Regions from separate parts of the Cellulosimicrobium sp. AB352 genome, predicted to be linked through region 1. Evidence: predicted binding sites of a transcription regulator. Region 1 holds the regulator's gene; the other holds the start of a gene.

Region 1 (11,367 bases):
GAGCTGCGTGCCGGCCTCGACGACCTCGACGAGCTCGTCGAGCAGGCGCGCGGCGAGCGCGACCTCCCCCGGAAGGCCGGCGACCGCGATCTCGTTGCCCCGCACGTGCACGTCGACGGCGGGGAACCCCTCCTCGACGGCCCGGAGCACGGAGTCGCGGCTACCGAGGAGCGCCACCATCGGCACGTGGTTCGGGATGACGATGCGGTGCTCGACCCGGTGCGACGAGGGGTCGGGTTCTCGGGACAGAGAGGTCATGAGCCGGCTTGCGCCGCTGCGCTCCTTCGGTCGGGCAGTGGGTCCGGGACGGCCACCGCCCCGCAGATCGCTTCCATCGTACCGAGCGCGGCCGGGCGTCACACGCGCTTTCGCGCAGGGCTCAGGCGGGCGACCAGCCGAGCTCGGCGCCCGCGATGACGTGGCCGTGCACGTGGAACACGCTCTGGCCGGCGCGCGGCCCCGAGTTGAAGATGAGCCGGAACTGGCCGTCGGCCAGGTCGCCCGCCACCTCGTCCGCCAGCGCGACGACGTCGCCGAGCAGCTCCGGGTCCGCCGCCGCGAGCTGGGCGATGTCGCCGTGGTGGTCGCGCGGCACGACGAGCACGTGCACGGGCGCCTGCGGGTCGATGTCGCGGAACGCGATCGAGCGCTCGCTGGTCGCCACGACGTCGGCCGGCACCTCCCCCGCGACGATGCGGCAGAAGAGGCAGTCCGGGTCGGTGCGCAGGTCGGTGCTCGTCATGCTCCCGAGGCTAGACCACGCGTCCCGGCCACGCCCCAGCGGCCGAGCCGCTCGGCGAGCAGCGCCACGGCCACCGGTCCGGCGGTCGACGTGCGCAGCACGTGGGGCCCGAGCCGCGCCGCGACCGCGCCGGCCGCCGTGAGGTCGGCGAGCTCGCGGTCGGAGATCCCGCCCTCCGGGCCGACGACGACGAGCACCTCGGGCGCGGGCGCGCCGTCCGTGGCCGGACCGGCGGGCAGCCCGACGTCGGCGAGCGGCGTCGTCGCCTCCTCGTGCAGGACGATCGCCCGACCGCCCGCCGCGACGACGTCGACGACCCGCGCCGCGAGGCCGCGCGAGTCGAGCGCGACCTCGACGCGGGGCAGGCGCGCGCGCCGGGCCTGCTTGGTCGCCGTGCGGACGGTCGCGAGCCACCGCGCGCGGGACTTCGCCGCGCGCTCGCCGCGCCACACGACGACGGAGCGCTCCGCCTGCCACGGCACGACCACGTCGACGCCGATCTCCGTCGCCGCCTCGATCGCCATCTCGTCGCGGTCACCCTTGGCGAGCGCCTGGACGAGCGTCACGACGACGTCCGGCGCCGGCTCGCGGTCCACCTCCTGCACGAGGAGCGTCACGCGGCCCGACTCGGCGTGCTCGACGACGCACCGCAGCCGGAGCCCGTCACCGTCGACGACGTCGACGCGCTCGCCCGCGCCGCGCCGCTGCACGACGCCCGCGTGCCGGCCCTCCGCGCCGTCGAGCACGTACCGGTCGCCGGGCGCGACGCCGTCGGTCCCCGTCTCGGCGAGGAACACCGGAGCACTCATGCCCGCGCCCCGCTCAGCGGCCGGAGAGCTTGTCGCGCAGGCGCGAGAACACGCCCGGGTGCGCGGCGGCGAGCCGGGGCTCGGGCCGCTCCTCGCCGCGCAGCGCGGCGAGCGAGCGCAGGAGCTGCTCCTGCTCGGGGTCGAGGGCCGTCGGCACCTGGACCTCGATGTGCACGTTGAGGTCGCCGCGCCCGCTGCCGTGCAGGTGCCCGACACCGAGGTTCTTCAGCGTGACGATCTGGTTCGGCTGCGTGCCGGGGCGCAGGTCGATCTCCTGGAGCCCGTCGAGCGTCTCCAGCTCGAGCACGGTGCCGAGGGCGGCCGCCGTCATGGGCACCTGGAGGGTGCAGTGCAGGTCGTCGCCGCGGCGCACGAACGTGTCGTGGTTGCGCTCGCGGATCTCGACGTACAGGTCGCCCGCGGGGCCGCCGGCCGGGCCGACCTCGCCCTGCGCGGTGAGCTTGATGCGCGTGCCCGTGTCGACGCCCGCCGGGACGTTGACCGTGATGCTGCGGCGGCTGCGCACGCGGCCCTCGCCCGAGCACTCCGCGCACGGCTCGGGGATGACCGTGCCGAAGCCCTGGCACGCGGCGCACGGCGCGCTCGTCATGACCTGGCCGAGGAACGAGCGCGCGACGCGCTGGACCGTGCCGCGGCCGTGGCACACCTCGCACGTGCGGGGCGAGGTGCCCGGACGGCAGCAGGTGCCGCCGCACGTGCCGCACACGACCGCCGTGTCGACCTGGAGCTCGCGCTGCGCGCCGAACGTCGCCTCGGAGAGGTCGATGTCGAGCCGCACGAGCGCGTCCTGGCCGCGGCGGGCGCGCGGGATCGGGCCCTGCTGCGCCTGGGCGCCGCCGAAGAACGTCTCGAAGATGTCCTGGAAGCCGAAGCCGCCGCCCATGGGGCCGCCGCCCCCGCCGCCGGGGGCGCTGGGGTCGACGCCGAGGTCGTACTGCTGGCGCTTCTCCGGGTTGGACAGCACCTCGTAGGCGCGCGCGACGTCCTTGAAGCGGTCGCCCGCCTCCTCGCCCGCGACGTCCGGGTGCAGCTCGCGCGCGAGCTTGCGGTACGCCTTCTTGATCTGGTCCTGGCTGGCGTCACGGGCCACGCCGAGGATCTCGTAGTAGTCGCTCACACGTCACTCTCTGCTGGTGCGGGTCGTGAGGCCGGCGCGGGGCCGGTCGGGAGGGGTCGGGGGTGGTCGTCGAGCGGGCCCGCCGCGGGCGGGGAGACCGCGGGGCTCACGTGCCGAGCACCCGTGACAGGTAGCGCGCGACCGCGCGCACCGCCGCGATGGTGCCGGGGTAGTCCATGCGGGTCGGCCCGATCGAGCCGACGAGCGCGACCGTGTCACCGTCGTTACCGTAACCGGTCGTCACGACGGAGGTCTCCGCGAGGCCCTCGAGCTGGGTCTCGCGACCGATCCGGACGCTCACGCCCGACTCGGCGGCCATCTCGGTGAGCAGCCCGAGCAGGACGACCTGCTCCTCGAGCGCCTCGAGGACGGGGCGCAGCGCGTGCTCGAACCGCATGCCCGCGCGCGCGAGGTTCGCCGTGCCCGCGAGGACGAGGCGCTCCTCGCTCTCCTCCGCGAGCGTCTGGGCGACGAGGTCGCCCACCGCGCGGACGAGCGGGGCGTCGTCGGGGTGGAAGCTCTCGGTCACGGCGGCGAGGCCGGGCGCGAGGTCCGTGAGGCGCTTGCCCGCGGCCGCGGCGTTGAGCCGCGCGCGCACCTCGACGAGCGTGCCCTCGTCCGGCAGGCTCGCGACCTCGAGCGTGCGCTGCTCGACGCGACCCGTGTCCGTGATGATGACGACGAGGAGCCGCGACTCGCCGACGGGCACGAGCTCGAGGTGGCGCAGGCCCGACCGGCTCAGCGACGGGTACTGCACGACGGCGACCTGGCCGGTGAGCTGGGCGAGCAGGCGCCCGGCGCGCGCGATGACGTCGTCGAGGTCCACGCCCTCGGACAGGAAGGTCTCGATGGCGCGCTTCTCCGGCGCGGACAGCGGCTTGACGCCCGAGAGGCGGTCCACGAAGAGCCGGTATCCCTTGTCCGTCGGGATCCGGCCCGCGGACGTGTGCGGCTGGGCGATGTACCCCGCGTCCTCGAGAGCCGCCATGTCGTTGCGGATCGTGGCGGGCGAGACGCCGAGGCTGTGGCGCTCGGTGAGCACGCGCGAACCCACGGGCTCGCGCGTGAGGACGTAGTCCTCGACGATGGCCCGCAGCACCTCGAGCCGGCGCTCCTCGCTCACGTCCACCTCCCGCGTGCCGCACCGTCGCCGCCCGGGCGGGCGTGCGGGAGTCGGCACTCTCGACCTCCGAGTGCCAATCCTACGCGTCCGCGCGGCCCGTCCGGCGGTCCTCCGCTCGTCGCGAACGCAGGTCGAGGAGGCCGACGACGAGCGCGACCGCGACGAGGCCGATCGTCACCAGGAGCGCGCGCCCGGTCGCGTCCGCCGCCGAGTCGCCGCTCGCGAGCCCGCCGTAGTAGACGGACAGGACCACGGAGATCCCGACGGCCGACCCGATGCGCTGGCCGAGCTGCAGCATGCTGCCCGCCACCCCGGCCCGGCTCACCGGCACCTCGGACAGCGTGAGCGTCTGGTTCGGCGCGATGACCGTCCCGCTGCCCGCGCCCGCGACGAGCAGCGCGACCGCGAGCGCCGGGCCGACGGCGCCCGGGTCGTCCCCGAGCGTGCGCACGACGACCTCCGCCGCGACCACCCCCACGAGCACGAGCACGACGCCGCCGACGACGAGCTCGCGGCCCCAGCGCGCGACCCAGCGGCCCGAGAACCACGCCGACACGCCCGACGCGACCGCGAACGGCGTGCCGACGAGCCCCGCCTGGAGCGGCGTGTACCCCAGCTCGTCCTGGAGGTAGAGCGTGACGACGAGGAAGATGCCCGTGAACCCGGCGAAGTACGCGAGGCCGAGCAGCGCGCCGTTGCGGAAGGACCCGAGCCCCACGACCTGCGGGTCGAGCACGGCCTCGCCCGTGCGCCGCTGGTAGCGCCGCTCCCACCCGACGGCGGCCACCACGGCGGCCGCGGCCGGCACGAGCCACCACCAGCGCGACGCGTCGTCGCCGCGGCCCGTCGTCGTGACGAACGGCATCATCACGCCGAGGGTCGCGGCGCCGAGCAGGCCCAGCCCGACGAGGTCCAGCCGGCGCGGCCCGCGCGCCGCGCCCGACCCGGTGCGCGGCGGCCCGGGCACGAGGCGCCACGCGAAGGGCAGGAGCACGGCGACGACGGGGATGTTCACGAGGAACACCCACCGCCACCCCGTCTCCGGGCCCGCCGCGGCGATGATGAGCCCGCCCAGCAGGGGCCCGAGCGCCGTCGAGACGCCGATGGTCGCGCCGAACATGCCGAACGCGCGCCCGCGCTCGTACCCGCGGAACTGCTGCTGGATGAGACCGACGACCTGCGGGTTGAGGACGCCCGCGCTCACGCCCTGGAGCAGGCGCGCGACGCCGAGCCACGTGTCGGTCGGCGCGAGCCCGGACGCGAGGCTCATGAGCGCGAAGCCCAGGAGGCCCGCGATGAAGAGCGGTCGTCGTGCGCCCGCGTCGCCCAGGCGCCCGGCGGGCACCAGCGCGAGCCCGAACGCGAGCGTGTAGCCGGCGACGACGAGCTGGAGCTGGGTCGGGCCCGCGTCGAGCGACGACTCGATCGACGGCAGGGCCACGTTGACGATCGACACGTCGAGCGTCGTGATGAAGCCCACCGCGAGGCAGACCGGCAGCACGCGCCAGCGGTTCGGGTCCGGCTCCGCGCGCTGCTGGCTCATCGGTCCGTGGTACCACCCCGCGCCGGGGGCGCGCGCGCCGGGAGCCGCCGTGCGCGGCCGGGCCGGGCGCCCGGGACCTCCCCGCGGGAGGCCGATCCCGCGACGCACGGGGCGATCTCGGTGGTGAGCGGCAGACGCTGGCCTAGGGTGACGCCGTGTCCTTCGACCGCTACGGCTCCGACGTCCTCGGCGGCACGCCCGCCCCCACCCACCACCGCGCGCGGCCCGTGTCGCGCCCGCAGCCCGCGGAGCGCGGCCTCGTCGTCGAGGAGGTGCAGACCGGGTGGGTCGGGGCCGTGGTCCGGGTCGAGAAGTCGGGCGGGATGCACGTCGTCGTGCTCGAGGACCGCGCGGGCCGGACCCGCACGTTCCCGCTCGGGCCGGGCTTCTGGGTCGACGGCGCGCCCGTCGAGCTCACCCCGCCCGTCACCTCCCGCGCCCCCGCCGCGCCGACGCGCACGGCCTCGGGCTCGCGGGCCGTCGTCGGGCAGCGGGCGCACGTCGCGCGCGGGAGCCGCATCTGGGTCGAGGGCAAGCACGACGCCGAGCTCGTCGAGAAGGTGTGGGGCGACGACCTGCGCGTGGAGGGGGTCGTCGTCGAGCCGCTGCACGGCGTCGACGACCTCGCGGCGGCGCTCGCGGACTTCGGCCCGACGCCGCAGCGTCGCGTGGGCGTGCTCGTGGACCACCTCGTGCCCGGCAGCAAGGAGCGGCGGATCGCCGACGAGGCGCTGCGGCGGTCGCCCGCGGGCACGGTGCTCGTGCTCGGGCACCCGTACGTCGACGTCTGGCAGGCGGTGAAGCCGGCCCGGATCGGCCTCGAGCGGTGGCCCGTGATTGAGCGCGGCACGGAGTGGAAGCGCGGGATCCTGCGCGAGCTCGGCTGGCCGGCGCAGACCGCGGAGGACGTCGGCCGCGCGTGGCAGCGCATCCTCGGCACGGTGCGCACCTACGCCGACCTGGAGCCGTCGCTGCTCGGGCGGGTCGAGGAGCTCATCGACTTCGTCACCGCGCCCTGACCGGTCGCGGGCGCGCGGGACGCACCCCGCGCGTGAGGTACCGCGCTCGAGACGCACCGCGCCCCGGTACCGACGGACGGTACCGGGGCACGGCGACAGCGTCGGCCGGGTCTCAGGCGGCCGGCACCCCGCCCGTGAGACGGCGGTAGGCGTAGCCGACGGCGACGTAGCTCAGCGGGATCGTCACGAAGAGCCCGAGACCGCACGGGATCGCGCCGAGGATGTTGATCCCGACGAGGGCGAGCAGGAGCAGGAACACCTGCCCGAAGTTCTTCGCGACGAGCGAGAAGCTCGTGCGGATCGCCGTGATCGCGTCGACGCCCTGGTCGAGCGCGACGTAGTACACGAACGCCGAGAACAGCAGCATCGCGAGCCCGGGCAGGACGCACAGGACGAGCCCGATGCCGGACAGGACGCCGACGATGAGCGCCGCGAGCAGCACGTTGAGCACGTTCCCGATGCGGAAGAACGCGGCGACGTCGGGTCGACGCCCGTCCACCTCGTCGAGCGCGCCGCGCGTGAAGAACGCGGTGATGAGGTAGCCGATGGCGGTGCCGACGATCCCGAGCAGCACGCTCGTGAAGGTGAGGCCGCCGAGGGCCGCGAAGTTCGTGTCGGAGTAGTCGAACTGGTCCTGGAACTGGTCGAACCCGCCCGTGATCCAGCTCCACGCGATGTTGACGGCGAGGAAGATCAGCGCGACGAGGATCCACGGCCCCAGGTTCGACGTGACGCGACGCCACCCGTAGGAGATCGCGTCGCCGACGCCGAACGCCGGGCCCCCGTAGCCGGGCTGGCCCCCGTACCCTCCGGCGGCACCCGGGTACGACCCGGGCGGCGGCGGGTACCCCCCGGCGGGGGGCGGGTATCCGCCGGCGGGCGGCGGGTACGCACCGGACGGGGGCGGGTACGCGCCCGGCGGGGGCGTACCCGGTCCCCCGGCCGCGCCGTCCGGCGCACCGGTCGGCGCGCCGTAGGCACCCGGTGCGCCGTACGCGGGCGGGCCCGACGGCGGTGCGGCCGGGTCGTGCGGCGCTCCCCCGCCCGGGCCGTACGGCGAGGCGGGCGGGACGTCGCCCCCGGACGGGGCGGCGTCGGGCCGGCCGGGTCCGGGACCGGACGGTGGCGTGGCGTCCGGTCGCGGGCCGCCCGCGCCGTCGGCGGGGGTGCGCTCGTCGTCGCGGGGCGGCTCGCCGCCCGGGTTCGTGGGGTCGGTCATCGTGCACCTCGTTCCTCGTCGTCACGTGCTGCGGGCTGCACGCTCCGTCGACGTGCTGGGTCCACCTTGGCGGTTCTCGGCCCGGACCGCGCGGCGAGCACGGGGCCGTCGCACGGCGGCGGGCAGGGTGGTGCCGCCGAGGGCCTCGTCCCCGCGGGGCGCGCCCGGGTCGCGGTGGACCCGGGCCGACGTCACTCGTCCGTGATCGTCCGGACCACCGTGTCCGCGAGCAGCCGCCCCCGCAGGGTGAGCACGGCACGACCGGCGACCGCTGCGCGGCCGTCGAGCAGCCCGTTCGCGACGAGCCCGGCGACGGCGTGGCGTCCCGCCGGGGAGAGGACCGCGAGGTCGAGACCCTCGCGCAGCCGCACGCCGAGCATCGCCTGCTCGAGCCGGCCCTCCGTGCGCGTGAGGAGCTCGCGCCCCGCCGCGGGGCTCGTGCCCGCCTCGAGCAGCGCCGCGTACCGGCGCGGGTGCTTGACGTTCCACCACCGCACGCCGACGCGGGCGTCCTCGGGCGACGCCCCTGCAGGCGCGGCGCCGGTCGCCGCGACGTAGGAGTGCGCACCGGGCCCGATCCCCCACCAGTCGTCGCCGCGCCAGTACGCGAGGTTGTGGCGGCAGCGGTCGGCGTCGGTACGGGCCCAGTTGCTCACCTCGTACCAGGTGAGGCCGGCCGCCGTGAGCAGCTCGTCGGCGAGCTCGTACTTCGTGGCCTGGTCGTCCTCGCTCGGGAGCGCGACCTCCCCGCGCCGCACCTGGGCGGCCATCTTCGTCCCCGCCTCCACGACGAGCGCGTACGCGGACACGTGGTCGACGCCGGTCGCGAGCGCGGCCTCGAGGCTCGCCCGCCAGTCGCCGAGGCTCTCCCCCGGCGTGCCGTAGATGAGGTCGAGCGAGACCTGGAGGCCGGCGTCGCGCGCCCAGCGCACGACGTCCGGGATGCGGCGCGGGTCGTGCGTGCGCTCGAGCGTCGCGAGCACGTGCGGCACGGCGGACTGCATGCCGAACGACACGCGCGTGAACCCGGCGGCCGCGAGCTCGGCGAGCGACTCGGGCGTCACCGAGTCCGGGTTCGCCTCCGTCGTCACCTCGGCGTCCGGGGCGAGCCCCCACGCGTCGCGCACGCCGCCGAGCAGGCGGACAAGATCCCCGGCCGGCAGGAGCGTGGGCGTGCCCCCGCCGACGAAGACGGTCGAGACGGGCCGCTCGGGCAGCCCGGCGTCGTGCAGCACGCGCGCGGCGAGGTCGATCTCGCGCAGCGCCGTGCTCGCGTACGACGCCTGGCTCGCACCCCCGCCGAGCTCGGACGTCGTGTAGGTGTTGAAGTCGCAGTACCCGCACCGCACCGAGCAGAACGGGACGTGCAGGTAGACCCCGAACCCGCGGGTCGCGGGCACGGTGCCGCCCGCGCCTCCCGCGACCCAGGAGGGCAGCGAGCCGTCGGGCGGGACCGGCTCGCCCTCGGGCAGCGCCGGGCTCACTTCTTCGACTTGTCCTTGGCGTCCTTGCCGCCCGCGGCGTCGGAGGAGAGCGCGGCGATGAAGGCGTCCTTCGGGACCTCGACGGACCCGATGTTCTTCATGCGCTTCTTGCCCTCCTTCTGCTTCTCGAGCAGCTTGCGCTTGCGGCTGATGTCACCGCCGTAGCACTTCGCGAGGACGTCCTTGCGCATGGCGCGCACCGTCTCGCGGGCGATGACGCGCGCGCCGACGGCCGCCTGGATCGGCACCTCGAACTGCTGGCGCGGGATGATCTCCTTGAGCTTCGCCGTCATCATGACGCCGTAGTCGTACGCCTTGTCCTTGTGCACGATCGCGCTGAACGCGTCCACCTGCTCGCCCTGGAGCAGGATGTCGACCTTGACGAGGTCGGCGACCTGGTCGCCCGACGGCTCGTAGTCGAGCGAGGCGTAGCCGCGCGTGCGGGACTTGAGCTGGTCGAAGAAGTCGAACACGATCTCGGCGAGCGGGAGCGTGAAGCGCAGCTCGACCCGGTCCTCGGACAGGTAGTCCATGCCGAGCATCTGGCCGCGACGGTCGTTGCACAGCCCCATCACGGTGCCCACGAACTCGCTCGGCGCGAGGATCGTCGCGCGCACGACCGGCTCGCTGACCTGCTTGATCTTGCCGCCGGGGAACTCCGACGGGTTCGTCACGTTGACGAGCGTCCCGTCCTCGAGCGTCACGTCGTAGACGACGTTCGGCGCGGTCGAGATGAGGTCGAGGTCGAACTCGCGCTCGAGGCGCTCGCGCACGATCTCCAGGTGCAGCAGGCCGAGGAACCCGACGCGGAAGCCGAAGCCGAGCGCGACCGACGTCTCCGGCTCGTAGTTGAGCGCGGCGTCGTTGAGCTTGAGCTTGTCGAGCGCGTCGCGCAGGACCGGGTAGTCGGTCCCGTCGATCGGGTACAGGCCCGAGAAGACCATGGGCTTCGGGTCGGAGTAGCCGCCGAGCGCGTCGGCGGCGGGCTTCGCCGCGTTCGTCACGGTGTCGCCGACCTTCGACTGGCGCACGTCCTTGACGCCCGTGATGAGGTAGCCGACCTCCCCGACGCCGAGGCCCTTCGTGACGATCGGCTCCGGCGAGATGACGCCGATCTCGAGCAGCTCGTGCGTCGCTCGGGTCGACATCATGACGATGCGCTCGCGCGGGTTGAGGTTGCCGTCGACGACGCGCACGTACGTCACGACGCCGCGGTAGGTGTCGTAGACCGAGTCGAAGATCATGGCGCGCGCCGGGGCGTCGGCGTCGCCGACCGGCGCGGGCACGCGCTCGACGATGCGGTCGAGCAGCGCCTCGACGCCGGCGCCCGTCTTGCCGGAGACCTTGAGCACGTCGTCCGGGTCGCCGCCCACGAGGTTCGCGAGCTCCTCCGCGTACTTCTCGGGCTGGGCCGCCGGGAGGTCGATCTTGTTGAGCACGGGGATGATCTCGAGCTCGTTCTCCATCGCGAGGTACAGGTTCGCGAGGGTCTGCGCCTCGATGCCCTGCGCCGCGTCGACGAGCAGCACCGCGCCCTCGCACGCCGCGAGCGACCGCGAGACCTCGTACGTGAAGTCGACGTGCCCCGGGGTGTCGATCATGTTGAGCGCGTGCGGCGTCTCCACGCCGTCCGCCACGACGGCCCACGGCATGCGGACCGCCTGCGACTTGATCGTGATGCCGCGCTCGCGCTCGATGTCCATGCGGTCGAGATACTGCGCGCGCATGGCGCGCGGCTCGACGACACCGGTGAGCTGCAGCATGCGGTCGGCCAGGGTCGACTTGCCGTGGTCGATGTGCGCGATGATGCAGAAGTTCCGGATCAGCTCGGGCGGCGTGGCCGCGGGCTGGATGCGGGTGCTCAGCTGGGCGCTGGGGATCGGGGACAACGCGGGTGCGCTCCTGGGAGTGGCGTGCGGGTCGGGGCCGCGCGCTCGGGGGCGGCGCGCCGACGGTCGCTCTCGGGCGGGCGGGAACAACCATTGTCCCACGTCCGGCGTCGGGCACCCGCCCGCCCTGCGGGGCACCGCGAGCCGACCTAGCGTGGAGGACCGGCCGGCCGCACCGGGCCGACCGGCGACGAGAGGAGCGCTCATGGCCCAGGACACCGAGCACCGCACCTCCGGCGGCCCCGAGGGGCGCCGCGTGCTGGCGATCGTGACCAACTACGGCGTCGAGCAGGACGAGCTCGTGGTCCCGCTCGAGCACCTGCGCGGCGAGGGGGTGCAGGTCGACGTCGCGGCCACGTCCGCGGACGACGTGCAGACCCTCGTGGGCGACAAGGACCCCG
Region 2 (17,230 bases), on a different contig from region 1:
GACGGCGCGGCGACGACGGCCACCGTCGCGGGCTGGCTGCTGCTCGCGGCAGGGCTCGTCGCGGCGCTGCTCGCGTGGCGCGGCGTGACGGCACGACTGGAGGAGTACCGGTGACCACGACGCCCGCCCCCCACGCCCGGCCCGCCGGGACCCGCCGCACCGGCACGCGCGCGCGCCGCGCCGGCGTCGTCACGACCGGGCTGGCCTCGGCGCTCGTCGCGCTGCTGACGCTCGGCGCCTGCTCCGGGCCGTCCGGCGCGGAGGACCTGCGCCTGACGACCACCCCGCAGGACGAGTCGGCCACGGAGTCCCCCGCGGCACCCGCCGCACCCGCCGAGTGTGCCGACCCGCTCGCCTCGTACGCGCCCGAGGGCGCGCTGCCCGGCCCGGACGCCCTGCCCGGCGGCAGCACCATGGCCGCGATCCGCGACCGCGGCGCGCTCGTCGTCGGCGTCTCGGCGGACACGCTGCTCATGGGCGCGCGGAACCCGCTGTCCGGCCAGATCGAGGGCTTCGACATCGACGTGCTGCACGAGGTCTCGCGCGCGATCTTCGGCGACCCCGACCGGCTGCAGTTCCGCGTCATCACGTCGGGGCAGCGGCTCGAGGTGCTCGAGAACGGCGAGGTCGACCTCGTCGCGCGCGCGTTCACCATCAACTGCGAGCGCTGGGAGTCCATCGCGTTCTCCGCGGAGTACTACCACGCGGGGCAGAAGGTGCTCGTCACGCGCGACTCGACCGCGAACGGGATCGCGGACCTCGAGGGCCAGCGCGTGTGCGCGCCCGAGGGCACGACGACGCTCACGCGCCTCGAGCAGTTCTCCGGCATCGAGCCCGTCCCGGCGACCACGCACACGCAGTGCCTCGTGCTGTTCCAGCAGGGCAAGGTCGACGCGATCACCGGCGACGACACGATCCTCGCGGGCTTCGCGGCCCAGGACCCGTACGCGAAGGTCGTCGGCGAGGCGATCAGCGACGAGCCCTACGGCATCGGCGTCCCGGCGCAGAACGTCGACATGGTGCGGTTCGTCAACGGCGTCCTGGAGCAGATGAAGGCCGACGGGCGCTGGGCCGCGATCTACGGCGAGTGGCTCGGCGGCCTCGGCCCGGCCCCGACCCCGCCGGCCGCGGTGTACGGCCGCACGCCGTGACGCGCTCCCCCGCACCCGAGGCGCCGGGACGGCTCGGCGAGGCGATCCCCGCCGCCGACCTCCTGGCGTACCTCGGCGCGCTCGAGACCTGGCTCGACGAGCGCCGCACCGAGCTCGACCGGCTCGACGCCGCCGCGCAGGCCGCCGCGACGCCCGACGCCTACACCGCCGACCTCGTGCTCGCGCTGTCGCTGTGGCAGGCGATCCGCTCGCGCGCCGACGAGATCCGGCCCGTGTGGGACTCGGGCCGGGCCGACGCCGTCGCGCGCGAGAAGATCTCCCAGCTCCTGTGGGGCCGGCTCGACTCGGGCTCGGGGGCCGCGCTCGTCTCGCTCGTCGAGGCGGTCAAGCTGTGCGACGCGCTCGTCGTGCAGCTGCGCACGCGCCTGTCCTTCGACCCGCACACGGCCGACCAGGTGGCGCGGCTGCGCGGCGTGCGCGCCGAGCTCGTGCGCTGCGAGGACCTCGCGGGCTCGGACGCCGATGCGCGCGGGCGCGTCGAGACCCTCCGCGGGCGCCTCGACCACCTCGTCGCGCAGGCTGCGCGCGGCGCCGACGTGTCGGGCCCGCTCGCGGAGCTCGAGACGGAGGTCGCGCGCGCCGAGCGCGACCTCATCGTCGCGTCCGCGCAGCGTCGTGAGCTGCGCCGGGACCGCTCCCGCACCGAGGAGCAGCGCGCCGCGCTCGAGGCGCGCGAGCCCGCCCTGCGCGAGCTCGTCGCGCGCTGCCGCCGCGAGATCGCGCACCCGCCGCGGCTCGCCGTCCCCGACGTCTCGCGCCTCGGCCCCGTGCCCGACTCGCGGTTCGAGCTCGACGCCTACGCGGCCCGGCTCGCGACCGTGGCCCGCGCCGTCGAGACCGTCGAGGACGCCTACACCCGTCCCCTGCGCGCCCGCGCCGAGCTGCGGTACAGCCTGGAGCGGCTCGCCGCGCGGGCCGACGCCAACGGCCGCTCGGCGTCCCCCACGGTGCGCTCGGGCCTCGCTGAGGCGCGCGAGGCCGTCGAGACGACGCCGTGCGACGTGACGCTCGCGCGGTTCCTCGTCGAGCAGTACCAGTTCCTCACCCGCGACCTGCCCACCCCGGAAGGAGCGTCGTCGTGACGACCACCGCGACCGTCCCGTGCTCGGAGCCCGGCTGCCCGGGCACCATCGAGGACGGCTACTGCAACGTCTGCGGCGCGCCCGCGGGCGGCTCCGGCACCACGCCGACGCCCGCCGCGAGCGGCACCACCGGCGTGCCCGCGCCCGGGAGCGCGGCCGCCGCCTCGCCGTCCGCCATGCTCGGCACCGGGTTCGTGCAGGGCCGCCCGGGCACCGCCGGGGCGGGCGACCCCGACGCCGAGCGCTCCACGCGCACCGGCCGCACGAGCTCGAGCCGCCTCGCGTCGACCGCCCTCGGCTCCGCGCGCACCGCCGCGACCGGCTCCAAGGCGACCCGCCGCGTCGGAACGTCCTCGACGCGCCTGCGCGGGCGTGGCCTCGGCGCGGGCCTCACGACGGTCCCGTCGGTGCCCGTCCGGGACCCGCTGCAGTCCGTCATGGCCGTGCCCGAGGTCGCCGAGCGCAAGCGCTTCTGCCCCGCGTGCGGCGAGAAGGTCGGCCGCGGGCGCGACGGCCAGCCCGGCCGCACCTCCGGGTTCTGCCCCCACTGCGGCAACCGGTTCGACTTCACGCCGCAGCTCAAGCCGGGCGACCTCGTCGGCGGGCAGTACGAGGTCGTGGGCTGCCTCGCGCACGGCGGCCTCGGCTGGATCTACCTCGCGCGCGACCAGAACGTGTCCGGCCGGTGGGTCGTGCTCAAGGGCCTGCTCAACTCCGGCGACCCCGACGCGTACGCGGCGGCGATCTCGGAGCGCCAGTTCCTCGCGGAGGTCGAGCACCCGCTCATCGTCGAGATCTACAACTTCGCGATGCACGACGGCGCCGGCTACACCGTCATGGAGTACGTCGGCGGCGAGTCGCTCAAGGAGATCCTCCAGCAGCGCCGGGAGGACAACAACGGGGTCATCGACCCGATGCCCGTGGACCAGGCCCTCGCCTACGTGCTCGCGATCCTGCCCGCGTTCGCGTACCTGCACGACCACAACCTGCTGTTCTGCGACTTCAAGCCGGAGAACGTCATCCAGCAGGGCGACGGCGTCAAGCTCATCGACCTCGGCGGCGTGCGCCGCACCGACGACCTCACGTCCGCGATCTTCGGCACCGTCGGCTACCAGGCGCCCGAGGTCGCGGAGGTCGGGCCGTCGGTCGCGTCCGACATCTACACGATCGGCCGCACCCTCGCGACGCTCGTCCTCGACTTCCGCGGGAACACGACGACGTACGTCGCGTCGCTCCCGCCCGTCGCGGACACCCCGGTGTTCCAGCAGTACGACTCGTTCTACCGCCTGCTCGCCAAGGCGTGCGCGCTCGACCCGGCCGACCGGTTCGCGACCGCGGACGAGATGCGCACCCAGCTCCTCGGCGTCCTGCGCGAGGTCGTGGCGGCGGACGCCGGCCCGGGCAACCCGGCGCTGCACTCCGCGGCCTCGGTCCTGTTCGAGGCGCCGGTCGCGGACGTCGCGTCCCGCCCGCTCGCCTGGGACGAGCTGCCGACGTTGCGGCGCGACGACCACGACCCCATGGCGAGCTGGCTCGCCGGGGTCAACGTCGTGGACCCGGACGCGCGCCTCGCCGCGCTCGCCGACGCGCCCGAGGACACGGTCGAGGTGCGCCTCGCCCGGGCGCGCGCCGCGATCGAGGCGGAGCGGTTCGACGTGCTGCGCGACACGATCGCGACCATCCTCGCGGACGACCCGTGGGAGTGGCGCGCCGCGTGGATCGGGGGCCTCGGCGAGCTCGCGCAGGGCGACCCGGTCGCGGCGCGCGCGTCGTTCAACGCCGTGTACGGGCAGGTGCCGGGCGAGCTCGCGCCCAAGCTCGCGCTCGCCGCGGCCTGCGAGCTGAGCGGCGAGCCCGACATCGCCGAGTCGCTCTACGTGATCTGCGCGCGCACCGACGCGAACTACACCGCGCCGGCCGCGTTCGGGCTCATGCGCGTGCGCGAGGCGCGCGGCGACCTCGACGGCGCGCTGCACGCGCTCGACCTCGTCGGCCCGACGCGCGGGTCGTACGTCGAGTCCCGCACGCTCCGCGCGCACCTGCTCGCGGCGTCGGGCCGTGGGCTGCCCGCGCTCGCCGACGCCATGGCGAGCGTCTCGACCGTCGCGATCGCACCGCGCGAGCGGGCCGAGCTCGCGGTGGGCGTCCTGCGCTCCGCGCTCGACACCGTGACGACCTCCGGCCCGGAGCCGACCACACGCATCGCGGGCGTGCCCGCCGACGAGCCCGCGCTGCGCGACGCGCTCGAGGGCGCGTACCGCGAGCTCGCGTCGCTCACCGACTCGCGGGACGAGCGCATCACGCTCGTGGACCGCGCGAACGAGGTGCGCCGGTGGACGATCCGATGAGCGACTCTCCCGCGCCCGCGCCCGCACCGGTGCCCGGCGGCACGGTCGCGGAGCCGAGCGGCGTGCTCGCCTGCCCGGCGTGCGGGGAACCGTCGCCCGAGGGCGCCCGGTTCTGCGAGGCGTGCGGCACCCCGCTCGCCCCGCTCCCGACCGCGACGGGCTCGGACGCCGGGACCGGAGCTGCCGCGGACCTCACGACCGACGCCGCGACGGACCCCGCAGCAGCCGGGACCGGTGACGGCGGGCCCGGGTCCGACAGCGCGACCGACGACAGGATCGCCGCGCCGTCGGGCGAGGCCTCCACCGAGACCGGCGGCGACGCGGCCGAGGGCGGCGTGCGCCCGTGCGTGCGCTGCGGCGGCCTGGTCGCCGAGGACGGGTACTGCACCGAGTGCGGCGAACCCGCGGCGTCGGAGCGCGACCACTGGGCCGAGCGGCCCGCGAGCTGGGTCGCCGGCGTGTGCGACCGGGGCGTGCGGCACTCGCGCAACGAGGACGCGATGGCCCTGGCGGCGAGCCCGTCCGCGACCGCCGAGCGGGCGTTCGCGGCGCTCGTCGTGTGCGACGGCGTGTCCTCCGCGCCCGACTCCGACGTCGCGAGCCTCGCCGCGGCGCGCGCCGCGCGCGACGTGCTCGCGGCGCGCGGCCCCGACGGTCCCGACCCCGTGACCGGCGAGGCTTCGGCGCGCATGGGCGCGTGGTCCGCGCTCCTCGGCGACGCGTCGCGCGCCGCGCAGGACGCGATCCTCGCGACCGTCGGCACGATGGCCGACCGCGAGAACCCGCCGTCGTGCACGTTCGTCGCGGCCGTCGTCGACGGGCCGCTCGTCGTGGCGGGCTGGGTGGGCGACTCGCGCGCCTACTGGATCCCGGACGAGGGCGACGCGCACCAGCTCAGCGTGGACGACTCGTGGGCGCAGGAGATGATCGCGCAGGGCGTGCCGCGCGCCCAGGCGGAGACGTCGCCGCAGGCGCACGCCATCACGCGCTGGCTCGGCCCCGACGCCCCCGACCCGGTGGCCCGCACGGCCGCGACCCTGCCCGACCGCGACGGCTGGCTGCTCGTGTGCTCGGACGGCCTGTGGAACTACTGCTCCCCCGCGGCCGACCTGGCGGCCCTCGTGCGCAGCACGCAGGACCGCGTCGGCGACGACCCGCAGGTGCTCGCGGGCGCGCTCGTCGACTGGGCGAACGCCCAGGGCGGCCGCGACAACATCACGGCGACGCTCGCCCGGCTCTCCCGGGCGTCGTCCGCGACCCCGCCGCCGCCCCCGGCGGACCCCGCCACCGCCTGACGCGCACCGCGCGTCGGGCCCCGACGACCCGATAGCCTGCACGAACACCCGCACCACCGAAGGAGCCCCCATGGCCGAGTTCGCCGCCGAGGTCTACCAGAACGAGTTCCTGTCCGAGGGCGCGACGGACGTCCACGCGATCGTCACCGTGACGTGCCGCGGCGCCGGGAGCGCGGGGAGCGCCGGCGGCGCGGGCGGGGTGGCCGAGATCATCATGGTCGACACGTCGGGGTCGATGTCGGGGCGCAACATCGAGGCCGCGAAGCACGCCGCCCAGGTCGCGGTCGACCAGATCCTCGACGGCACGTGGTTCGCGATCGTCGGCGGCAGCCACGTCGCGAACCGTGCGTTCCCCTACCCGAACGCCCGCATGGCCATGGTGCAGATGGAGCCGGGCGCGCGCGCCGAGGCGAAGCGCGCGATCTCGATGCTCACGCCCGGCGGCGGCACGGCGATGAGCACGTGGCTGCGCCTCGCGGACCAGCTCTTCGCGACGGTGCCGCAGGCGACGCAGCGGCACGCGATCCTGCTCACCGACGGCAAGAACGAGTCCGAGCCCCGCGCCAACCTCTCGGCCGCGGTGCGGGACGTCACGGGCCACTTCCAGTGCGACGCGCGCGGCGTCGGCTCGCGCTGGCAGGTCGACGAGCTGCGCGAGATCTCCACCGCGCTGCTCGGCACGGTGGACCTCATCGCGGACCCGAACGAGATCGCCGCAGACTTCGAGAAGCTCATGCAGGCGTCCATGGCGCGCGGCGTCGCCTCGGCCGACCTGCGCGTGTGGGCCCCGCAGGGCTCGCAGGTGCTGTTCGTGCGCCAGGTCGCCCCGACCGTCGAGGACCTCACGCACCGCCGGGCCGAGGTCAACCCGCTCACGGGCGCATACCCGACCGGGTCGTGGGGCGACGAGTCGCGCGACTACCACGTCGCGGTGCGCGTGGCCTCGAAGCCCGTCGGCTCCGAGCAGCTCGCGGCGCGCGTCCAGCTCGCCGTGAACGGCGAGGTCGTGTCCTCGGGCCTGGTCAAGGCGAAGTGGTCCGACGACGAGTCGCTCACCACGCGCATCAACCCCGAGGTCGCGCACTACACCGGCCAGACCGAGCTCGCCGCGGCGATCCAGGAGGGCCTCGCGGCCAAGGCGTCGGGCGACGAGGCGACGGCGACCGTCAAGCTCGGCCGCGCCGTCCAGCTCGCGCAGCAGACGGGGAACGAGGAGGCGACGTCGCGCCTGCGCAAGGTCGTCGAGATCGACGACGAGGAGCACGGCACCGTGCGGCTCAAGCGCAACACCTCGACGCTCGACGAGATGGCGCTCGACACCGCCTCGACGAAGACGACGCGGGTGCGTCGGTGAGCGCCGTCGTCTGCCCCAACGGGCACCCCTCGGAGTCGACCGACTACTGCGACGTGTGCGGCGAGCCCATCGCCGCGGCGTCGGCACCCGCGGCGCCCGCGGCGGGCGCGGCGTCTCCTGCTCCGGGCGGGGCCTCCGCACCGGCGCAGGCCCTCGAGTGCCCGAACTGCGGCTCGCCCGCTCCTGCCGGCGCGCTGTTCTGCGAGAACTGCGGCTACGACTTCACCACCGGCGCCCTGCCCGACCCGGTGGAGCCTGCGTCGGCGCTCTCGCTCGACCCGCCGTCGCGTCCCACGCCGGCCACCCCGGCCGCACCCGCGGCTTCCCCGGCCGCACCCGTCGCACCGGAGGCAGGCGTCGCGTCGGGCGCGACGCCGCCGCCGCTCCCGGCCGCGTCCCCCGCGTCCGCGGCGTCCCCGCCGCCGGGCGCCTCCGCACCGCTCGAGGCTCCGGCGTCGACGCCGGCCACCGGGACGGGCGCGGTCGAGCAGCCCACCGGTGCGCCCGCGGACCCGGCCGCGCCGTCGGGCGCGCACCTGCCGACGCCGCCCGTGCCCGGGCCGGACCAGTGGGTCGTCGAGATCTGGATCGACCCGGACTGGTACGCGGCCCAGCAGCCCGAGGACCCCATGCCGTCGGCGGGCCTGCCGGGGCTCGTCGTGCTGCGCGAGCGCAGCGTGCTCGTGGGGCGCCCGTCGGTCTCGCGCGGCATCCACCCGCAGGTCGACTGCGGCGCGGACACCGGCGTCTCGCGACGGCACTGCCAGCTCAGCACGGACGGGCAGCGCTGGTGGGTCGAGGACCTGCAGTCCTCGAACGGCACCTACGTGAGCCCCGCGGGCGAACCGCTCCCGACGGACCCGATCCCCGCCGGCCAGCGACGCGAGCTGGCCGACGGGGACCGCGTGTACCTCGGGGCGTGGACGCGCCTCGTCGTCCGCAAGGCGCTCCCGGGCGAGGCGTGAGCCCGGCTCAGCCCTCGGACGTCTGAGGCTCGGCCTCGGCCGTGATCTGGGTCGCCGCGCCGCCCGCGCGGTGCGCGACCTCGATCCGGCGGGGCCGGGCCTCCTCGGCCACCGGGATCGTCAGCGTCAGCACGCCGTCCTCGTACGACGCCGTGATCTTGTCGAGCGCCAGGCCGCGCCCCACCGTGAGCTGGCGCGCGTACGTGCCGGACGGCCGCTCGCGGGCGAGCCACTGGACGTCCGGGTCGGTCCGGGGGCTGCGCTCGGCGCGGATGGTCAGCGTGCGGTCCTCGACGGACACGTCGATCGTGCCCGGGTCGACGCCCGGGAGGTCCATCGTCAGCACGTAGTGGTCCCCGGCGCGGAACAGGTCGAGCGGCATGCCGCCCGAGGCCGCCGAGGCAGCGGTCGCGCGGGCGCCGGACGCGAGCTGGCCGACGAGACGGTCCATCGCGTCGAAGGTGCTCGTGAAGGGGTCGGTCATCGCAGCCACACCTCTCACCTCCTCGTCGCACGGTCCCGGACGGTCCGGGACCGGTCGGTGCTCCCGCGAGGCAGGCACCCCGCGGGCGGCTACAGCTCCTGTTTTAGCACTCTCCCCCCGAGAGTGCCAAGAGGTGCGACGAGCCGTGTCGACCGGCCGGGCGGGCCGCGTTGTGCGGCTCCCACACCGACCCCGCACCCGCGCCCCGGCGCGGTTGGAGGATCCCTCCAACGCCTTGTGCGATCCGTGCACGGCGGGCCGCGGAGGTGGTCGCGAGCGCCGTCGCCCGAGGGCCGCCGTCCCGGCCAGAGTGGACACGCCCGACCACCGACACCAGGGAGCCCGCGATGACCGACGCCCGCACGGAGACGCCCGCCGCCACCCCGTCCGCCACGGCGCCCACCGCCCCGGACGCGCCGCGCGGCGCACCGCGGGACGTGCCCGACCGTCGCCGCGGCCGGTTCGCGCTCGACGCCGGCGACGCCGCGCGGGTCGCGACGTTCGCCGCGCTCCTGGCCGCGCTCGGCCTGCCCGGATCGATCGCGCTGTTCGGCAACGCGGTGCCCGTGACGCTCCAGACGCTCGGCGTCATGCTCGCGGGGGCGATCCTCGGCGCGTGGCGCGGCTCGCTCGCCGTCGCGACGTTCCTCGCGCTCGCCGCGGCCGGGCTCCCCGTCCTCGCGGGCGGGCGCGGCGGGCTCGGGGCGTTCGTCGGGCCGTCCGCGGGCTACCTCGTCGGGTTCCTCGCCGGCGCGGCCGTCGTCGGCCTGCTCGTCGACCGGCTCCGGCGCGTCACGTTCGCGCCCGTGCTCGTCGCGTGCCTCGTCGGCGGGATCGCGGTCGTCTACGCCGTCGGCATCCCCGTGCAGGCGCTCGTCACGGGCGTGCCGCTGCCCACGACCGCGCAGCTCTCGCTCGCGTTCCTTCCCGGCGACCTGCTCAAGGCGCTCGCTGCCGCCGCGATCACGGTGGGCGTCGTGCGGGCCTACCCCGCGGCCCGTCCGATCGGGCGCACCGGCCGCGTCGACCGTGCCGCGGCCGACCGCCGCCCCGCCTCCTGAACACCTGCGAGAGTGTCCGCGTGCCCGTCGCCCACCAGGTCCTGACGCACGCCGCCGACCCGGCGGTGCGCGACCGTCCCGCCCTGCGCACGCCCGAGCGGTCGCGCACCTACGCCGCGCTCGCCGCGGACGTGCGCGCGGGCGCGACGCACCTGCGCGCGTCGGGCACGCGACCGGGTGACCTCGTCGCCGTGTCGCTGCCGGAGCCGCTCGACCTGCTCACGGCGATGCTGGCCGTCGACCACCTGGGCGCGACGCCGCTCGTGTGCGACGCCGCCTGGCCGCGCGCCCACCGTGCCGAGGTGCTGCGCACGCTCGCACCGCGCACGTTCGTCGAGGTGCCGCTGCCGCGCGGGACCGGCACCGCCGACGGCGCAGAGCCCGCGCCGCCGCACGTCCCCGGCCCCGAAGACCTCGCGTGGGCCGGGTTCTCGTCGGGGAGCACCGGCCGCCCGCGCGCAGTCGTGCGCACGCGCGCGTCGTGGGCGGGGTCGTTCGACGCGGTCACCCGTCTCCTCGGGCTGCGACCCACCGACGCGGTCCTCGTCCCCGGCCCGCTCGCGTCGTCGCTGTACTGCTTCGCCGCCGTGCACACGCTCGCCGTCGGGGCGTGCGCCGTCCTCACCCGCACGCCGGCCGCGACGACGGCGGCGCTCGCGACGAGCGACGTCGTGCACCTCGTGCCGCAGGTCCTCGACGACGTGCTCGACGCCGTCGCCGCGGGCGCGCCCTCGCGGCTGCGGCACGCGGTCGTCGGCGGGGCGTCGCTCGCGCCCGGGGCGCGGGAGCGGGCGCGGGGCCTCGGCGTCGACCTGCTCGCGTACTACGGCGCCGTCGAGCTGTCGTTCGTCGCCTACGACCCCGACGGGTCGGGGCTGCGCGCGTTCCCCGGCGTGGACCTGGCGGTCCGTCCGCTGCCGTCGGCGAGCGTCGGCGAGGTGTGGGTGCGCTCGCCGTGGGTGTCGCGCGGCTACCTCGCGCGCGCCACGGGGCCGCTGCGGCGCGACGGCGCGTGGCACACCGTCGGGGACCTCGCCGACCCGGGGCCGGAGCCGCTCGTGCTGCGCGGCCGGGGCGACGGCGCGATCCTCTCGGGCGGCTCGACGGTCGTGCCCGAGGACGTCGAGGTCGTGCTGCGGGCCGTGCCCGGGGTGCGCGACGTCGTCGTGCTCGGCACGGCGCACCGGCGCCTCGGGGCGGTCGTGACCGCCGTCGTGGAGTGCGACGACCGGTCGGGGCTGCGTGCGCACCTCGAGCGGGTCGCCCGTGCGGCGCTCGCGCCGGCCCAGCGACCGCGGCGCTGGTACGGCACGCGCGCGCTGCCGCGGACGCCGTCGGGCAAGCCCGCGCGCGGCGCGGTGAGCGAGGCCCTCGGCGGGACGGACCTCGCGCGGTCGGGCCTGGAGCCGCTGCGGTGACCCGGCACCCGAGCACGTCGACGCGCGGCACGACGGACGCGACGCCCGTGGTGGTCGCCGCGCGCCGCACGTGGATCGGCACCGCGGGCCACGGGCACCGGGCGCTCACCGAGGTGGACCTCGCGGCCGCTGTGCTGCGCGCGACCCTCGACGACGCACGGGCGCACGGCGTCGCTGCCGACGTCGCGGACGTCGTGCTCGGGTGCTGCACGGGCCCCGGCGGGGACGTCGCGCGCGTCGCGGCGCTCGCCGCCGGAGCGGGCGTCGGCGTGCCGGGGCTCACCGTCGACCGGCAGTGCGCGTCGGGCCTCGCGGCCGTGCTCGTCGCGGCGCAACAGGTCCGCGCGGGCGAGGCGGCGCTCGTCCTCGCGGGCGGCACCGAGAGCGCGACGCGCTCGCCCGCGCGGGCCCACCGCACGCCCTGGGGCGACGTCCCGTACGCGCGCGCGGCGTTCGCGCCCGTGCCGTGGGCGGACCCGGGGATGGGCGCCGCCGCCGACGAGCTCGCGCGGCGCCGCGGCGTGACCCGCGAGCGCCAGGAGGCGTACGCGGTGCGCAGCCACGCGCGCGCCCTCGCGGCGCACGACGCCGGGCGGTTCGCCGCGGAGACCGTGCGCGTCGGCCGGCCGGGCCGTGGCCTGGAGCGCGACGAGCGCGCGCGCCGCCTCGACCCGGCCGTCGTCGCGCGCCTCTCCCCCGCGTTCACCCCCGGCGGGACGGTCACGGTGGCGACGTCGAGCCCGGTGAGCGACGGCGCCGCCGTCGTGGCGGTCGTCCCCGAGGCGGTGCGCCGCGACCGGGGGCTCGCGGGGCTGCGGGTCGTCGCGTCGGCCACCGTGGGCTGCGACCCGGCGCTGCCCGGGTGGGGCCCGGTGCCCGCGGTGCGCACGGTGCTCGACCGCGCCGGCGCGCGGCTCGACGACGTCGCGGCGGTCGAGGTCGTCGAGGCGTTCGCGGCCCAGGTGCTCGCGGTCACCGACGCGCTCGGCCTCGACCCGCTGGGCGACCCGGCGGACGACGCGCGCGTGTGCGCCGACGGCGGCGCGCTCGCGCTGGGCCACCCCTGGGGCGCGAGCGGCGCGGTGTCCGTGGTCCGGCTGTTCTCCCGGCTCGTGCGCGGGGGCGCGCGGGCCGGGACGCTCGGGCTCGCGACGGCGGCCGTCGGCGGCGGCCAGGGCGTCGCGGTGCTCGTGGAGGTGGCGCGGTGATCGCGCGGGCGGCGCGCGCCGTGCGGGGGCGACGTCGGGACCGCCCGGCCGAGGTCGCGGCACCCGTGCCGGATCTCCCGCCGCAGGACGGCGCGGCGGGCTGCGTGGTGCGGCTCGAGGACGTGCACGTGCGGCTCGGGGAGCGCGACGTCCTGCGCGGCGTGAGCCTCGAGCTGCGCGAGCGCCGGGTCGGCGTGGTCGGGGCGAACGGCTCGGGCAAGAGCACCCTGGCCCGCCTGCTCAACGGGCTCGTCGTGCCCACCGCGGGCCGGGTGCTCGTCGACGGTCTGGACACGCGGCGCCAGGGCGCGGCGGTGCGGCGGCGCGTGGGCTTCGTCTTCACCGACCCGGACGCGCAGATCGTCATGCCGACCGTGGCGGAGGACGTCGCGTACTCGCTCCGCGGCGTCCCCGCGGACGAGCGCGCCGCGGTCGTGCGGCGCGCCCTCGCCGCGCGCGGCCTCGCCGAGCACGCGGACCATCCCGCGCACCTGCTCTCGGGCGGCCAGAAACAGCTCCTCGCGCTCACCTCCGTGCTCGCGGCGGGTCCGCGCCTCGTCGTGGCCGACGAGCCGACCACGCTCCTCGACCTGCGCAACACGCGCCGCGTCGCCGCGGAGCTCGCGTCCCTCCCCCAGCAGGTCGTGCTCGTCTCGCACGACCTCGCGCTCATGGACGCCATGGACCGCGTGCTCGTGGTCGACGGCGGGCGGGTCGTCGCGGACGACGCGCCGGGCCCGGCCGTCGCGCACTACCGGCGCCTGGTCGACGCGGGGCCGGGATGACGCCGGGCGGCTACCGGCCGGGCACCTCGGTGCTGCACCGCCTCCCGGCCGGGGCGAAGCTCGTCGGCCTCGCGACGGCGTCGGGCGCGGTGCTGCTCGTGTCGTCACCGGTCGCGGTGGGGGTCGTGGTCGTCGTGGTCGCGGCGCTCTACGCGCTCGCGGGGGTGGGGGCCCGCGCGGCGTGGGAGCAGGTCCGACCGCTGCGGCTGGTCGTGCCGGTGCTCCTCGCGGTGCAGTGGTTCGCGCTCGGTCCCGCCGCCGCGGTGGTCCTCACGACCCGCCTCGTGGCGCTCGTCGCGCTCGCGGGTCTCGTGCTGCTCACGACCCGCACGGCGGCAGTGCTCGCGGCGATCGAGCGCGGCCTGCGCCCGCTCGGCCGGGTGGGGGTCGACGTCGGCCGGGTCGCGCTCGTCCTCTCGCTCGCCGTGCGCTCCGTCCCGGTGGTCGCGGCGCTCGCGCAGCGCGTGCGGGACGCGTGCCGCGCGCGCGGCCGGGAGCACGACGTCCGGGCCTTCGCCGTCCCGCTCGTCGTGGGCGCCCTGCGCCAGGCGGACGCGCTCGGCGACGCGCTGCGCGCCCGCGGCCTCGACGACTGAGGCCGCCCGCGCGTCGTCTCGCCGGGAGGACCGGTGCCGTGCCCTGCCGACGTGCCCCGCCGCTGCGCCCCGCCGCTGTGCCCGCCGGTCCGCAGCGCTAGCGTGCGCCGACGACGGCGCGACGGCCGCGCAGGGCGAGCGCCGCGGCGACGGCGATGCCCGCCACGGTCACGACGAGCAGCGCCCGGTAGTCCACGACCCCGACGAGCGCGGCCCCCACCACGGTGAGCAGGAGCTGGGGCACGTTGAGCAGCATGGTGCTCGCCGCGGCCACCCGGCCCTGGAGCGCGGGCGGCGTGCGGAGCTGGCGCTCGGTGACGAACCCGACGATCGCCCACGTGACGCCGAGGCCGACGCCGCCGAGCCCGACGACGACCGCCACCACGCTGGTGCCGGTCGCCGGGATGATGCCGAGCGCGAGCACGACCAGCCCCAGCGCGACGAGGCGCTGCGCGCCCCACCGGGCCGCGAGCCGGGCGGCGGTGAGGCCGGCCACGATCGCGGTCACGGCCTGGACGGACGAGACCGGGCCGAGCAGCGCGGCGGGCAGGCCGAGGCCGTCCTCGACGATCGCGAGGCTCACGGCGTTGAGCAGGCCCACCGCCCCGAACGCGATGACGAGGGCGACGGTGAGCACGCCGAGCGGGGCCGTCCGCGCGAGGTGCCGGAAGCCCGCCGTCACCTCGGCGAGGTACGGCTCGCGCTCGTCGGCCGGCGGTGTCTCGCGCACCCGCACGCGCGCCACCACCGCGGCCGCGACGACGAACGCGCCCGACGCGGCCAGGACGAGCGGCCACACGCCCGCCATCGCGTAGGCGCCCGCGCCGACGACGGGCATGAGCAGGCGGAACACCTGGTCGATCGTCGTGAGACGGCCGTTCGCGGCGGCGAGCGCGTCGTCGGGCAGCATGTCGCGCACGAGCCCGGACTGCGCCGCGGACGTCGCGAACCCGACCCCCGAGTACACGACCGTCACGAGGAGCACGAGCCACACCTGTCCCGGGCCGCGGACGAGGAGGAGCGCGAGCAGCACGGCCGCGCCGACGAGGTACGTCGCGACGAGCATCCGGCGGCGGGACACCCGGTCGGCGAGCTGGCCGAGGAACGGCGACGCGAGGGCGGGCAGGCCCAGCGCGGCGAACACGAGCCCGGCTGCGCCGTTCGAGCCCGTGAGGTCCTTGACCCACACGGCGAGGATGATCGCGAGCACCGAGTCGGCGAAGTTGGTGAACCCCCACGCGACCGAGAGCAGGCGGAAGGGTCGCCCGCGGAGCGCGGCCCGCGCGTCCGCTCCCGGCGTCGTGGCCCCGCTCCGCGGCGCGACCGTTGCGGTCGGTGCGGTCGGTGCGGTGTCCGCAGTCGGTGCCGCGGCCGCCGGCTCGGGCGGGGTGGTCACCGGTGGTCCGCGGGCGGGTCGGCGTTGACGACGGCGAACAGCCGCGCCGGCCGGGCCCCCTCGGGGCGCAGCGACGGGTCGTCCCAGCGCCCGGCGAACCGGTCGGTGAGCGCCTCGACCTCGCGCGCGAGCGCGTCGAGCTCCTCGCGCGTCGCGTAGAACGACGACGAGCTGAGCGTGGAGGCGAGCAGCCACCGCGGGTCCTCCGCCGCGGCGCCGGCGAGCCACGCCCGCACGCGCGCCGCCTCCTGGCCGAGCACGAGGTCGGCCACGGCGCTCGCCGCGGGCAGCGACTCGGGCACGTCGGGGTCGAAGCGGGTCTGGCGCCCGCGCCCGACCGTCCGCCAGGGGCGCTCCTTGCCCCGCCGCTCGGCGGGCTCGACGTAGCCGTACTTCGCGAGCATGCGCAGGTGGAACGAGCAGCTCGCGACGGACTCGCCCGTCGCCTCGGCACAGCGCGTGGCCGTGACCTCGCCCTCGTCGTCGAGCAGCGTGAGGATCCGCAGACGCAGGGGGTGCGCGAGGGCGCGGATGCTCGCGGGGTCGCTCGCGACCACCGGTCCGCGCGGGGACGTGCTTGCGGAGGCGCCCTGCCCAGGGTGATCGGCGGCGGTCGTCATGGGGACGACGCTACTTCACGAAAGATATCTTGCGCAAGACTTCTTTCCTAAGAGCCCTCAGGCCCCGCCTCGACCGGTCGCGCCCGCGCCCGGAGGTCGTGCACCCGGCTCACGACGACGACGACGCCGAGCACCGCCACGGCGAGCGCGAGGCCCGCGAGGACGTCGGTGAGGAAGTGGTAGCCGAGGTAGAGGCGGCTCAGCGCCACGGTCCCGACGACGAGCACCGACGCCACGACCCAGACCGTCAGCACGCGAGCGTCGCGGTGGCGGTGCCACACGAGGTAGCCGCCGACGAGCACCAGGGTCGCCGCGCCGATCGTGTGCCCCGAGGGGAACGAGAACGACCGCTCGACCCCGGCCACGACCATCGAGGCGTCCGGCGGGCGCGGACGGGCGATCACGGCCTTGAGCACGCTCGAGACGAGGGTCGCGAGCACCATCGCCCCCGCCAGCAGGCCCGGTTCCCACCAGGTCCCCGAGCGTCGTGCCCACACGACGCACCCGACCGCCACGAGGAGGGGCAGCACGAACGGGCCGAACACGGTCGTCACGACCGTCAGCACCCCCGTCGCGCCGGGGGTCCGGTGCGCGACCATCCAGGCCAGCAGCGGCTCGTCGAACCGCCAGAGGTCGTCCCGCTCCCGGACCGAGTCCAGCAGGCCGGCGAAGCCCAGGACGCCGACCAGGACCAGGAGCAGCCCCGGCCACACGCTCGCGAGCACCGCCCGCGGCGACGTGCCCTCCTTCGACCCGCTCGTCGTCGCTCCCATCCCCGGAGGCTACGGAACGCGGGCCGACGACGCAGGGCGGCGCGGTCGCGGACGGCCCCCGGACGAGACCCCGGCGAGGAGCAGGACGGTCCCCGGCGAAAAACCCGTGCGTCCCCGACGCCCGTCGTGGTCGTATGAGCACACACCGCGGTGGCGTCCGTCCGGTCCGTACCGGGCGGTGGAGGGTCCGGCCAGACCCACGAACCCAGCGTCACGAGAACAGCACGATGCATCCCTTGATCACGTACGACGTGGCGGCCCTCAGCCGTCGCGAGCAGCTGCAGGAGCAGACCCTGCGCCGGTCGCAGCTGCGCCGCACCACGACCCGCGTCCCGGCGCACACCCGGCAGGCCCGCCTGTCGCGCCGCACCGCATGACGCGCACCGAGCGCTCGTCACGCCGGGGGCACACCCCGCCGGGCGAGAGCGCGACCCGTCGAAGGCCTCGGCCGTCCGGACCCTCCGTGGACCGGACCGCCGGGGCCTTCGTCGTGCGCGACTAGGCTGTGGGCGTGAGCCCTGTGAACGCGAACGAACGCATCGTCTGGATCGACTGCGAGATGACCGGGCTCGACCTGGGCGCCGACGCCCTCGTCGAGGTCGCCGCGGTCGTCACCGACTCCGAGCTCAACGTGCTCGGTGACGGCGTCGACGTCCTGGTCCGCCCGCCGGCC

The links. Region 1 encodes HrcA, which represses chaperone genes, less so after heat shock. Its sites were predicted from a motif close to TTNGCACTCGNNNNNNNCGAGTGCNAA; they were not measured.
Region 2: the regulator HrcA is predicted to act here: its motif matches at 8,804-8,830, upstream of ACPCUX_RS13165 (Hsp20/alpha crystallin family protein).

The regions. Positions count from the first base shown of each region.
Region 1 is NZ_JBMVFX010000003.1:68,611-79,977, reverse strand. It holds gene ACPCUX_RS03325 (PhoH family protein) at 1-258, opposite strand, end outside; gene ACPCUX_RS03320 (HIT domain-containing protein) at 380-742, opposite strand; gene ACPCUX_RS03315 (16S rRNA (uracil(1498)-N(3))-methyltransferase) at 739-1,551, opposite strand; gene dnaJ (molecular chaperone DnaJ) at 1,565-2,689, opposite strand; gene hrcA (heat-inducible transcriptional repressor HrcA) at 2,796-3,812, opposite strand; gene ACPCUX_RS03300 (MFS transporter) at 3,892-5,355, opposite strand; gene ACPCUX_RS03295 (DUF3097 domain-containing protein) at 5,511-6,374, shown strand; gene ACPCUX_RS03290 (hypothetical protein) at 6,487-7,593, opposite strand; gene hemW (radical SAM family heme chaperone HemW) at 7,785-9,077, opposite strand; gene lepA (translation elongation factor 4) at 9,074-10,966, opposite strand; gene ACPCUX_RS03275 (type 1 glutamine amidotransferase domain-containing protein) at 11,172-11,367, shown strand, end outside.
Region 2 is NZ_JBMVFX010000017.1:47,554-64,783, forward strand. It holds gene ACPCUX_RS13130 (hypothetical protein) at 1-114, shown strand, start outside; gene ACPCUX_RS13135 (glutamate ABC transporter substrate-binding protein) at 111-1,151, shown strand; gene ACPCUX_RS13140 (hypothetical protein) at 1,148-2,254, shown strand; gene ACPCUX_RS13145 (serine/threonine-protein kinase) at 2,251-4,602, shown strand; gene ACPCUX_RS13150 (PP2C family serine/threonine-protein phosphatase) at 4,599-5,897, shown strand; gene ACPCUX_RS13155 (VWA domain-containing protein) at 5,968-7,251, shown strand; gene ACPCUX_RS13160 (FHA domain-containing protein) at 7,248-8,216, shown strand; gene ACPCUX_RS13165 (Hsp20/alpha crystallin family protein) at 8,224-8,709, opposite strand; gene ACPCUX_RS13170 (biotin transporter BioY) at 9,048-9,761, shown strand; gene ACPCUX_RS13175 (class I adenylate-forming enzyme family protein) at 9,782-11,179, shown strand; gene ACPCUX_RS13180 (thiolase family protein) at 11,176-12,387, shown strand; gene ACPCUX_RS13185 (energy-coupling factor ABC transporter ATP-binding protein) at 12,492-13,172, shown strand; gene ACPCUX_RS13190 (energy-coupling factor transporter transmembrane component T family protein) at 13,169-13,768, shown strand; gene ACPCUX_RS13195 (MFS transporter) at 13,866-15,164, opposite strand; gene ACPCUX_RS13200 (ArsR/SmtB family transcription factor) at 15,161-15,784, opposite strand; gene ACPCUX_RS13205 (phosphatase PAP2 family protein) at 15,832-16,557, opposite strand; gene ACPCUX_RS13210 (hypothetical protein) at 16,794-16,934, shown strand; gene orn (oligoribonuclease) at 17,069-17,230, shown strand, end outside.